DNA from 2 places in the Methylophaga sp. UBA3613 genome. Region 1 is predicted to be linked to the other one. Evidence: riboswitches for the same ligand, from Rfam matches in the RefSeq annotation. Region 1 holds a riboswitch; the other holds the start of a gene.
What was found. Region 1 has a riboswitch for thiamine pyrophosphate ahead of B3S93_RS01580 (TonB-dependent receptor). Riboswitches for the same ligand answer to the same signal wherever they lie in the genome.

Region 1 (4,399 bases):
CATTGATCAACCAATCAACACTTGCTTCAATCCCCATATTGCGGCCTTTCGCTGCATTATCCTGATAATCAATAAAACGGGTACCACCACTGTCGCGTGGCACACCTACAGAGGTTTTTACCTGGGCATCTTTTCGCAAACCATAAAATGCCGTGATATCGGTCACCAAGCTTCCATTCAGCCATAGTGATTTCATACCGGCTTCAAGGTTCCATAAATATTCATTATTGAATTTGCGTAAGCCTGGCGCCAGATCTGCTTCCGTGTTAACCCCCCCAGCTTTGTAGCCACGGGATAATGATGTGTATAAAAGGTGTTGTGGACGGAACTGATAATTCAAACCGACTTTCCCCCCGAATAACACATCGCTGTCATCCAGATCCAATCCTTGCGAATCGTCATAATCAGCGTCCCAATGTTCAGCACGTAAGCCAGTTATCAGGGTCAGTTTTTCCGTTAAAGCGGTATCTAATTGCCCAAAAATGGCACTGTTAGATGTTTCATAAGTGTTATTTAGAGGGTAGACATCAGGTGTATCGTTATCGAAGTATTTGCGCTTGAGATCTTGGCGTTGATCGGCCAGATAAATACCTACTGACCAATCAGTTGTATCAGCAAAAATACGACCCTCTTCATTGGAAAGGGCTCTGAATTCTATAGAGTAGTTTTCCCGTTCGCGTTTGTACTGATCAAAACCACTGTAAGGAAATAAACTGGGATCAAACTGACCTTTATACGACCAGTCATCATCATAGCTATATTCCAAATCAGATTTGGAATAGGTCAAAGTAGATTGTAATTGCACTTTACTGCTTGCTCGCCAGTCGGATTTGAGTGCAAATGCATTGGTATGCTGTTTGTCATTGCCAGGCTCATCTGAAAGACTGTTACGGCTGTTATCAAGTGTGAATGCGTCGTAACCATTGTCGATATTTAAATGCAGCAAATTCAGATCAATGGTCAGGTCATTATTGACCAGCCATTTCAAATGTCCGCGGGCAGTCATTTCATCCTGATTTTGCGTATTGTCACGACCTAGAAAATCATTATCCATGTAGCCATCTGAACGATGGGTATGCACAGCTATTCGCCCCAGTAAAGTGTCTTTAATTAATGGACCGCCTACTGCTACACCGACACTTCGGGTATCGTAATTGCCTACGGTTGACTGAAAATTCATATCCAGATCATTGGTGGCCTGTTTGCTTTGCATATTGATAACACCGGCTAATGCATTGGCTCCATACAACGTACCCTGAGGTCCACGTAATACTTCTACTTTCTCAATATCAAATAGTGTGGCTGCGCCGCCACTGCGACTAAAATCGATACCATCAATATAAAGTCCTACCGATGGGTTTAGGGGAGCAAGAAACTCACTGCGTTCACCAATACCACGGATCTGAAAAAACTGACCACGGGAAGCGCCGCTGGAAAGATTTACATTGGGTGCAAGATTGAGAACATCTTCAATGTGCTGGGCACCACGTGATTCAATGATTTCCTCATCGAATGTTGTCAGACTGACGGGAATATCCTGGGCTTCTGCAGGACGAAAATCTGCACTGACCAGCATGGACGGTAAATCAGTGCTATCGGTCTCGGTTTGTGCAACTGCGCCGGGAGAAAATAAAGCGCTGGTGACTGCGATGGAAAGCAGGGTGAGTTTCATGACTATCCTTTTTAAATTCTTAAAAAGAACAGGGGATCACGCCATTTGCATTGATCTAGCAAGAAGGGTTTGCCGCCTGTCCCTACGCCAGTATTACCTGGATCAGGTTCATCGGGTCTTCACCAACTGGTGAATCTCAGGCCTTTCGACCACCCCGAGGCTTGTATTAGCAAGTAGGTGAAATATACAGAAAAAAGTGTTGTTTTCCCATCTTTGATTGTTCAGAGGATATAAAAAAAGGCGTCCGAAGACGCCTTAAAGTTCAAGTCAATACTGACTTAATTTTCAATTTTGGCTTTTAAAGTGTCGAGGCCTGAACGGAAAATACCTTCAATAGCATTGGTAGCCGTTTCGTCATTTAACTCTTTAGGCTCATGATGGTTGCCGGTATAGCCACGGAAAAATTTGGCCAACCAGGTGACTTTGGTTTGGTCGCCTTCAGCTTCTACAGTTAACCAGGCTTTATACTTACTGACAGGCACTGCAGGGATATCATGCATTTCGCCTTCAATTTCAACCTGTCCAACAGAACTCATTTCATCAATCTGATACATAAAACTCATTGATTCTTCGTCAAACTTTTTCAACGTTTCAGTGATGGTTGAATCATTTTTAAGGGTTAAAACGCGCGTCGCGCCAGGTTCATTCCCACCTTCTGCTTTAGTAGAAATGATGGCTGGGTGCCATTTATGCAGGCTGTCGAAATCTTTAACCATGTTCCACACAGTTTCAGCATCAGCATTAATCAACACTGTTTCTTCGACTTGCAGACGTGAAGCGCCATGAGAAAATACCAGCGCAGGTAACAGGAAGAAGCCTGTAACCAGGACTTTTAATACAGCTTTCATTATATTTCCTTCTTATATTTCATTTGTAATGCCAAAATTTAGCCCGATTAAACTACCATTACCTTCCGAAATGCTAAAGGGAAAAATTCACAATGCGATCGCGTTCTGAATAGTTGAGCGTTGAAGATGGGGAGCAAAAAACTCAATAAAAGCATAACTGTAACCGCGAAGATAACTGCCTTTACGAATTCCCATATGGGTCGTACTTGGTTTAAATAAACCACTGGCATCCAATGCTTGTAAAGGAGCATCTTTTGCTGGATCAAATGCCATGCTGGCTATAATGCCAATACCAAGCCCCAATTCTACGTAGGTTTTAATTACATCCGCATCAGTGGCGGTAAAAATAACGTTAGGCTTAAGACCACGTTCAATAAAAGACTGATCCTGTTGCGCGCGACCGGTAAAGCCCATTACGTATGTCAGTATTGGATATTGTGAAATAGCCTCAAGAGTGAGTTTTTTTTCATTCAAAAGCGGATGCCCCGGTGGCGTTATCACTGTACGATTCCATTCGTAGCAGGGCAAAATCGCCAGATTATCAAATTTTGATAAGCCCTCGGTTGCTATCGCTAAGTCCACTTTACCGGTGGCCGCCATTTCAGCGACTTCAGGTGGGGTACCTTGCACCATATTTAAGTGCACATCGGGATATTGTTCTGAAAAGGCCTTGATAGCTTTTGGCAGAGCATAACGTGCCTGAGTGTGTGTGGTGCCGATTGAAAGTGTGCCTTTTTTCTCATGACGACTGTCAGCCGCCTGTTCACGTAAATTGTCTACTTCCTGTAACACCCGCTCAGCCATGGCAATAACGGATTCTCCCAGCGGTGTGATAGCCGATAAACGTTTCCCATGTCGTTCGAAGATTAGCAGCCCCAGCTCATCTTCCAGTAACTGAATCTGGTTACTTACACCTGGCTGAGAAGCATGCAGTGCCTGAGCCGCTGCAGAGATACTGAGGCCACGACGAGCCACTTCGCGAACATATTTCAATTGTTGCAACTTCATCCACTATATCCGTAATTATTATTAGTAAGAGTAAATATATAAGTTTTTAGTGATAAAAGACCAGTTATGGTGCGTTACGTTTTACATTTCAATGATTGGAACACCTTGCTGAGGAAGCTGGAAAGGCACAGTTGTTTGATACTGTTCGCTTTCAGCCATAGATTCACCTTCCCGGGTTAAAATATGTTGCATCTCAGACTGTGCCAGGTATTCACATTTATCTTGAAAACACACTTTTATGGCCAAAGTGAGTGGATCTGCATTTTCTATAACCTCATTATCAGAGGTTTCCGGCGCTTGAATCGAAGCCGGTGGAAAAATAATCTGTGCAGGCTCAAACACCCGGTTTGAATCGGCAGGATTAATAAAAAAAGATGTTATCAATGCAGAACATGCTGCTGTTATAACTAACAAGATTCTATAAGTTGTCATCTTCAGCCTCTCATCCCAGAGTGGAGTTGGAGTTAGAGCTTCGTCTATACACCGTGAAAGAAATGTGAACAATTAGCAGTGTCAGTCAATTTAGGTTAAGGCTATGTTAAAGATTGGCTCTCAGTTCAAATGGCAAGGATTTCTTTATATTCTCATAAGTTATATAGATAGAAAATAATATTCATTGATTGAATATTGCCAACTGGTAAACTTGCTGCCAACAAAGCAGGGTAAAGGTCAATTTATTAATGGAATGGGGTTATTTGCTGGCAGGCCTGGGCGTAGGCATTATGGTCGGGATGACAGGCGTTGGTGGCGGATCGTTGATGACCCCAATTCTGATTTTTGGGTTTGGTATCCAACCTGCAATCGCTGTAGGGACAGATTTATTGTTTGCGGCAGTAACTAAAGCAGGTGGTATTTGGGCTTATTGGCGTCA
Region 2 (4,399 bases), on a different contig from region 1:
CAGAATTTGCAGCTGCTTTATCGTTTGAGGGAAAAATAGAATATGCGAGACAAATGTTTTCGATTGTTAGTCTAGAATCTAAAAATTTAAAAATTCTTAACCTAAGCTTTTTGTTCTATCAAAGAACTGGTGATTTAGACGCTGCCGATGCGGTACTCCAAAAATGGGATGATTTACTAGTAGATAACAAAAATACTATTGAGGGAGCTGCCGTAACTGGAAATAAAGGAATTATTTTACTGAACAGAGGAAAAACTGACGAAGCTCAAAAATGTTTTCAACATGCTTTATCTATTTATGAAACGGAAAATTTTTTACCAGGTTTAGCACAGCAATTTGGGAATTTAGGTGTCGTGAACCAGATTCAATCAAAATATAAGCTATCTGAAAGGTTTTTTTTTAAGGCTTTGGATATACACAAATCTCTGAATCAACAGAGGTTCATTGGTGCTGATTATTTAAATTTGGGGGATGTTTACTCTGAGCTTGGACAGCTTGATATGGCAGATAAAATGTACCTTAAGGCTGAGAAAGTTTTTAAAGAAATTAATTCTCAGGAAGGAATAGCTAAAGTTAAAAGTAATCACGGCCACGTGTACAAAATCAAAGGTGAATACCTAAAAGCCATAGCTATGTATGAAGAGGCGGCAATAATCAATTCTCAATTGGGATCCATACAAGGAGAGGCAATTCAGTACTCAAGCTTAGCAAACATATACCGAAAAATGCGGGACTTTAAAAAATCAAAGTTTTATTTCACGAAAGCAATAGAAATAAATGAAAAATTTGGTTTTATAGAAACTCTGGCTTCAAATTATGGAAATCTTAGTCTTCTTAATAAAGATATGGGTTTAATTGATGAAGCAGAGGAATTAGCTCTTTTAGCACTAACTTTACACCGAGAAGTTAATAGTCAATCTGGTGTTGCTGCTCAATATAGCAATTTAGCAGTTTTAAGTGAAAAACGTGAGGAAATTAATAAAGCAATGGAATTTCATCATATGTCTATGGAAATAAACTCATTAATTGGACATAGACAAAATTTAGCAGTGAATTATGGAAATTTGGCAGGACTCCATCTTAAAAAAAATGAATTAGTTATTGCTGAAGAATTTTATAAGAAATCAATCGATTTAGCTTTATCAGTTGGAGACAAAGAAAATTTAGGGAATCAATATTCAAACTTAGGTGATTTATATTTATTGACAGAAGATATTGATAATGCAATTAAAATGTTCACGAGTTCAAAACAAGCTTTTTTTGAATTAAATTCATCAAAATTTGAAACAGTTGATAAAAAGTTAAAGTTTTTAACTAGTTGACTATATTAAGCATAAATTAAAATTTATTTATTTTTCAAACTGCCTCTTCAACAAAACATACAAAGCCCCAGTCCCACCATCCTCTATCGTTGCACTGCAAAATGCCAGTACGGCATCACTTTGTCTAAGCCAGTGATTGAGTTTGCTTTTTAATACCGGTTTGTTATCGCGTGAACCCCAGCCTTTGCCGTGAATGATTCGCACGCAGCGAATCTTCTGCTCTTGGCATTGTTCGAGAAAATGGGAGAGGGTGGGTTCAGCTTTGGCGAGGGTGAGGCCGTGTAAATCGAGTTCGGCTTCCAGATGTACTCTGCCACTTTTGAGTTTGGCGAATTGGCGGTTTTGAATGCCGTCACCTCGGTATTCCAGATATTCTTCGTTACCCACGGTTTCGGGGGCGAAAAGACTGGAAAACTCGCTGGTGTCATGGGGGAGTTCGGCTGCGGAGGGTTTTCTGACCGTTGGCGGAGGTGGTGGTTTTCGATGCACCAGGCGGTCGTGTTTGATGGGCTCGGCGTCGCTCATTTCATTACGAAACAAGGAAAACTCGTCGTCATCATTTTTATTTTTGTTATCTGCCATGGCCGATGTTGCCTGATTTCATGCCGTTTGATGTGACCCATTGTGCCAGATGATGCTTGTGTAAAAAATCATTTTTAGTTTAGGATGATTTCCACTTGTCGGGGTGCCCCCTCTGAATTATCAGAAAGGGCTGAGATGAAACCCGTTGAACCTGAAGAGGCTAGAACCTCCGTAGGAAACAAGCCGGAATGCCGGTACGTCTGATTGTCTGACTGTAGCCGCCGTGTATCTCCATCACCTTGTTCGCGAAAGCGCAACGTCTTCATTTCCCCGACTTTTTTATTCAAAAAGGGGAAATCAGATGTCAGCAGCCAATCCAAAAGTCATTGATATTAAAGACCGTAGTGGCATTACTACTCAGCCATTACCGGGTTCTGAAAAAATCTATATTACCGGCAGTCGTGATGATCTCCGGGTGCCATTTCGTCAAATTTCTCTGACTGATACACCGAACCGTGATCCCAGTCTGCCGGGTGAGCCGAATGCGCCGGTGATGGTTTACGACACCTCTGGTATTTACACCGATCCCACTGAAACAATCGATCTGGAAAAAGGCTTAACGCCGATTCGTCAGCAATGGATTGAGGAACGCGACGATACCGAAGTATTACCCGCATTCAGTTCCAACTTTACCCGTGATCAGGATGGTCTGGAATTTGATATTCCACTGTTCACCAATCGTCGTCTGCCACGCAAAGCCAAACCCGGCAAAAACGTCAGCCAGATGCACTATGCGCGTCAGGGATTGATTACCCCGGAAATGGAATATATCGCCATTCGTGAAAGCATGGGTCGAGCAGCGTTGCAGGCCAAAGGCGAATTACCAGCTGATAAACCCAATCACATCACCCCGGAATTTGTCCGTAAGGAAGTCGCCGAAGGTCGGGCGATTATTCCAGCCAATATCAATCACCCTGAAGCTGAGCCGATGATTATCGGTCGTAACTTTCTGGTCAAAATCAACGCCAATATCGGTAACTCTGCCACCACGTCTTCGATTGAAGAAGAAGTGGAAAAAATGGTCTGGAGCACCCGTTGGGGCGGCGACACGGTAATGGATTTGTCGACTGGTAAACATATTCACCAGACCCGTGAATGGATTATCCGTAATTCACCGGTGCCAATCGGTACCGTGCCGTTGTATCAGGCATTGGAAAAAGTAAATGGCATTGCCGAAGATCTGACATGGGAAGTATTTCGCGATACGTTGATTGAACAGGCCGAGCAGGGCGTCAGTTATTTTACGATTCATGCCGGTATACGTCTGGCGCATATTCCACTCACCGTAAATCGCACCACAGGCATTGTCTCCCGTGGTGGTTCGATTATGGCGGCATGGTGTCTGGCACATCATGAAGAAAGCTTTTTGTACACGCACTTTGAAGATATCTGCGAAATCATGAAAGCCTATGATGTGTCGTTCTCGCTGGGTGATGGTTTACGTCCAGGTTCACAAGCGGATGCCAACGATGAGGCCCAGTTTGCCGAACTGCGAACCTTGGGTGAATTAACCCATATTGCCTGGAAGCATGATGTGCAGGTGATGATTGAAGGACCGGGTCATGTGCCGATGCACAAGATCAAGGAAAACATGGATCTGCAATTGGAAGTCTGCCACGAAGCGCCTTTCTATACCTTAGGGCCATTGGTTACCGATATTGCACCGGGTTATGACCATATTACCTCGGGTATTGGTGCGGCGATGATTGGCTGGTTTGGTACGGCAATGCTGTGTTACGTAACACCTAAAGAACATCTGGGCTTGCCGAATAAAGATGACGTTAAAGTTGGCATTATCACTTACAAAATTGCTGCCCATGCCGCCGATTTGGCGAAAGGTCATCCGGGTGCACATGAACGTGATGATGCGATTTCCAAAGCACGTTTTGAATTCCGTTGGGAAGATCAATTTAACCTTGGTTTAGACCCGGATACTGCTCGGGCTTTCCATGATGAAACCCTGCCAAAACCGAGTGCCAAAGTGGCGCATTTCTGTTCAATGTGCGGGCCGAAATTCTGCTCAATGAAGATTTCACATGATGTGAAAGAAGCCTTTGCCGAGAAGTCGGAAGAGTTTAAGGCCGGTGGCAGCAAAATCTATCATCAGGTTTGATTGGACCGGATCTCGATCGCTATGAAGCATTATCTGATTATCGGTAGCGGTCTGATTGGACGCCTGACAAGCTGGCGCCTGATTCAGGCCGGTCATGCCGTGACGATTCTGTCATCAGACGATAAAGCTGGTACCGACAGTGCCGGTTTTATTGCGGCTTCAATGATCGCGCCGTTTACCGAAGCGGTGACGGCAGATCGGTCGATTCGTGATCTGGGTATTCAAAGTAAGGCGTTGTGGGATAAATGGCTGGCTGAGTTTGAACAGCCAATATTTAATCCGCAGAGCGGCACGTTGGTCGTCGCGCACGAAGGGGATAAGGCTGAACTGGCACGTTATCAACGTCGTGCAATACATATTCTGGATGCAACTGATTATCAGC

Region 2: it holds a riboswitch for thiamine pyrophosphate, as region 1 does, so the genes downstream of both, thiC (phosphomethylpyrimidine synthase ThiC) here and B3S93_RS01580 (TonB-dependent receptor) in region 1, are expected to answer to the same signal.

Annotation. Positions count from the first base shown of each region.
Region 1 is NZ_DFLS01000003.1:18,605-23,003, forward strand. It holds gene B3S93_RS01580 (TonB-dependent receptor) at 1-1,672, opposite strand, end outside; TPP riboswitch at 1,734-1,839, opposite strand; gene B3S93_RS01585 (SRPBCC family protein) at 1,951-2,520, opposite strand; gene cysB (HTH-type transcriptional regulator CysB) at 2,608-3,528, opposite strand; gene B3S93_RS01595 (hypothetical protein) at 3,610-3,960, opposite strand; gene B3S93_RS01600 (sulfite exporter TauE/SafE family protein) at 4,209-4,399, shown strand, end outside.
Region 2 is NZ_DFLS01000006.1:264,730-269,128, reverse strand. It holds gene B3S93_RS07525 (tetratricopeptide repeat protein) at 1-1,322, shown strand, start outside; gene B3S93_RS07520 (Smr/MutS family protein) at 1,350-1,904, opposite strand; TPP riboswitch at 1,994-2,099, shown strand; gene thiC (phosphomethylpyrimidine synthase ThiC) at 2,206-4,017, shown strand; gene B3S93_RS07510 (NAD(P)/FAD-dependent oxidoreductase) at 4,039-4,399, shown strand, end outside.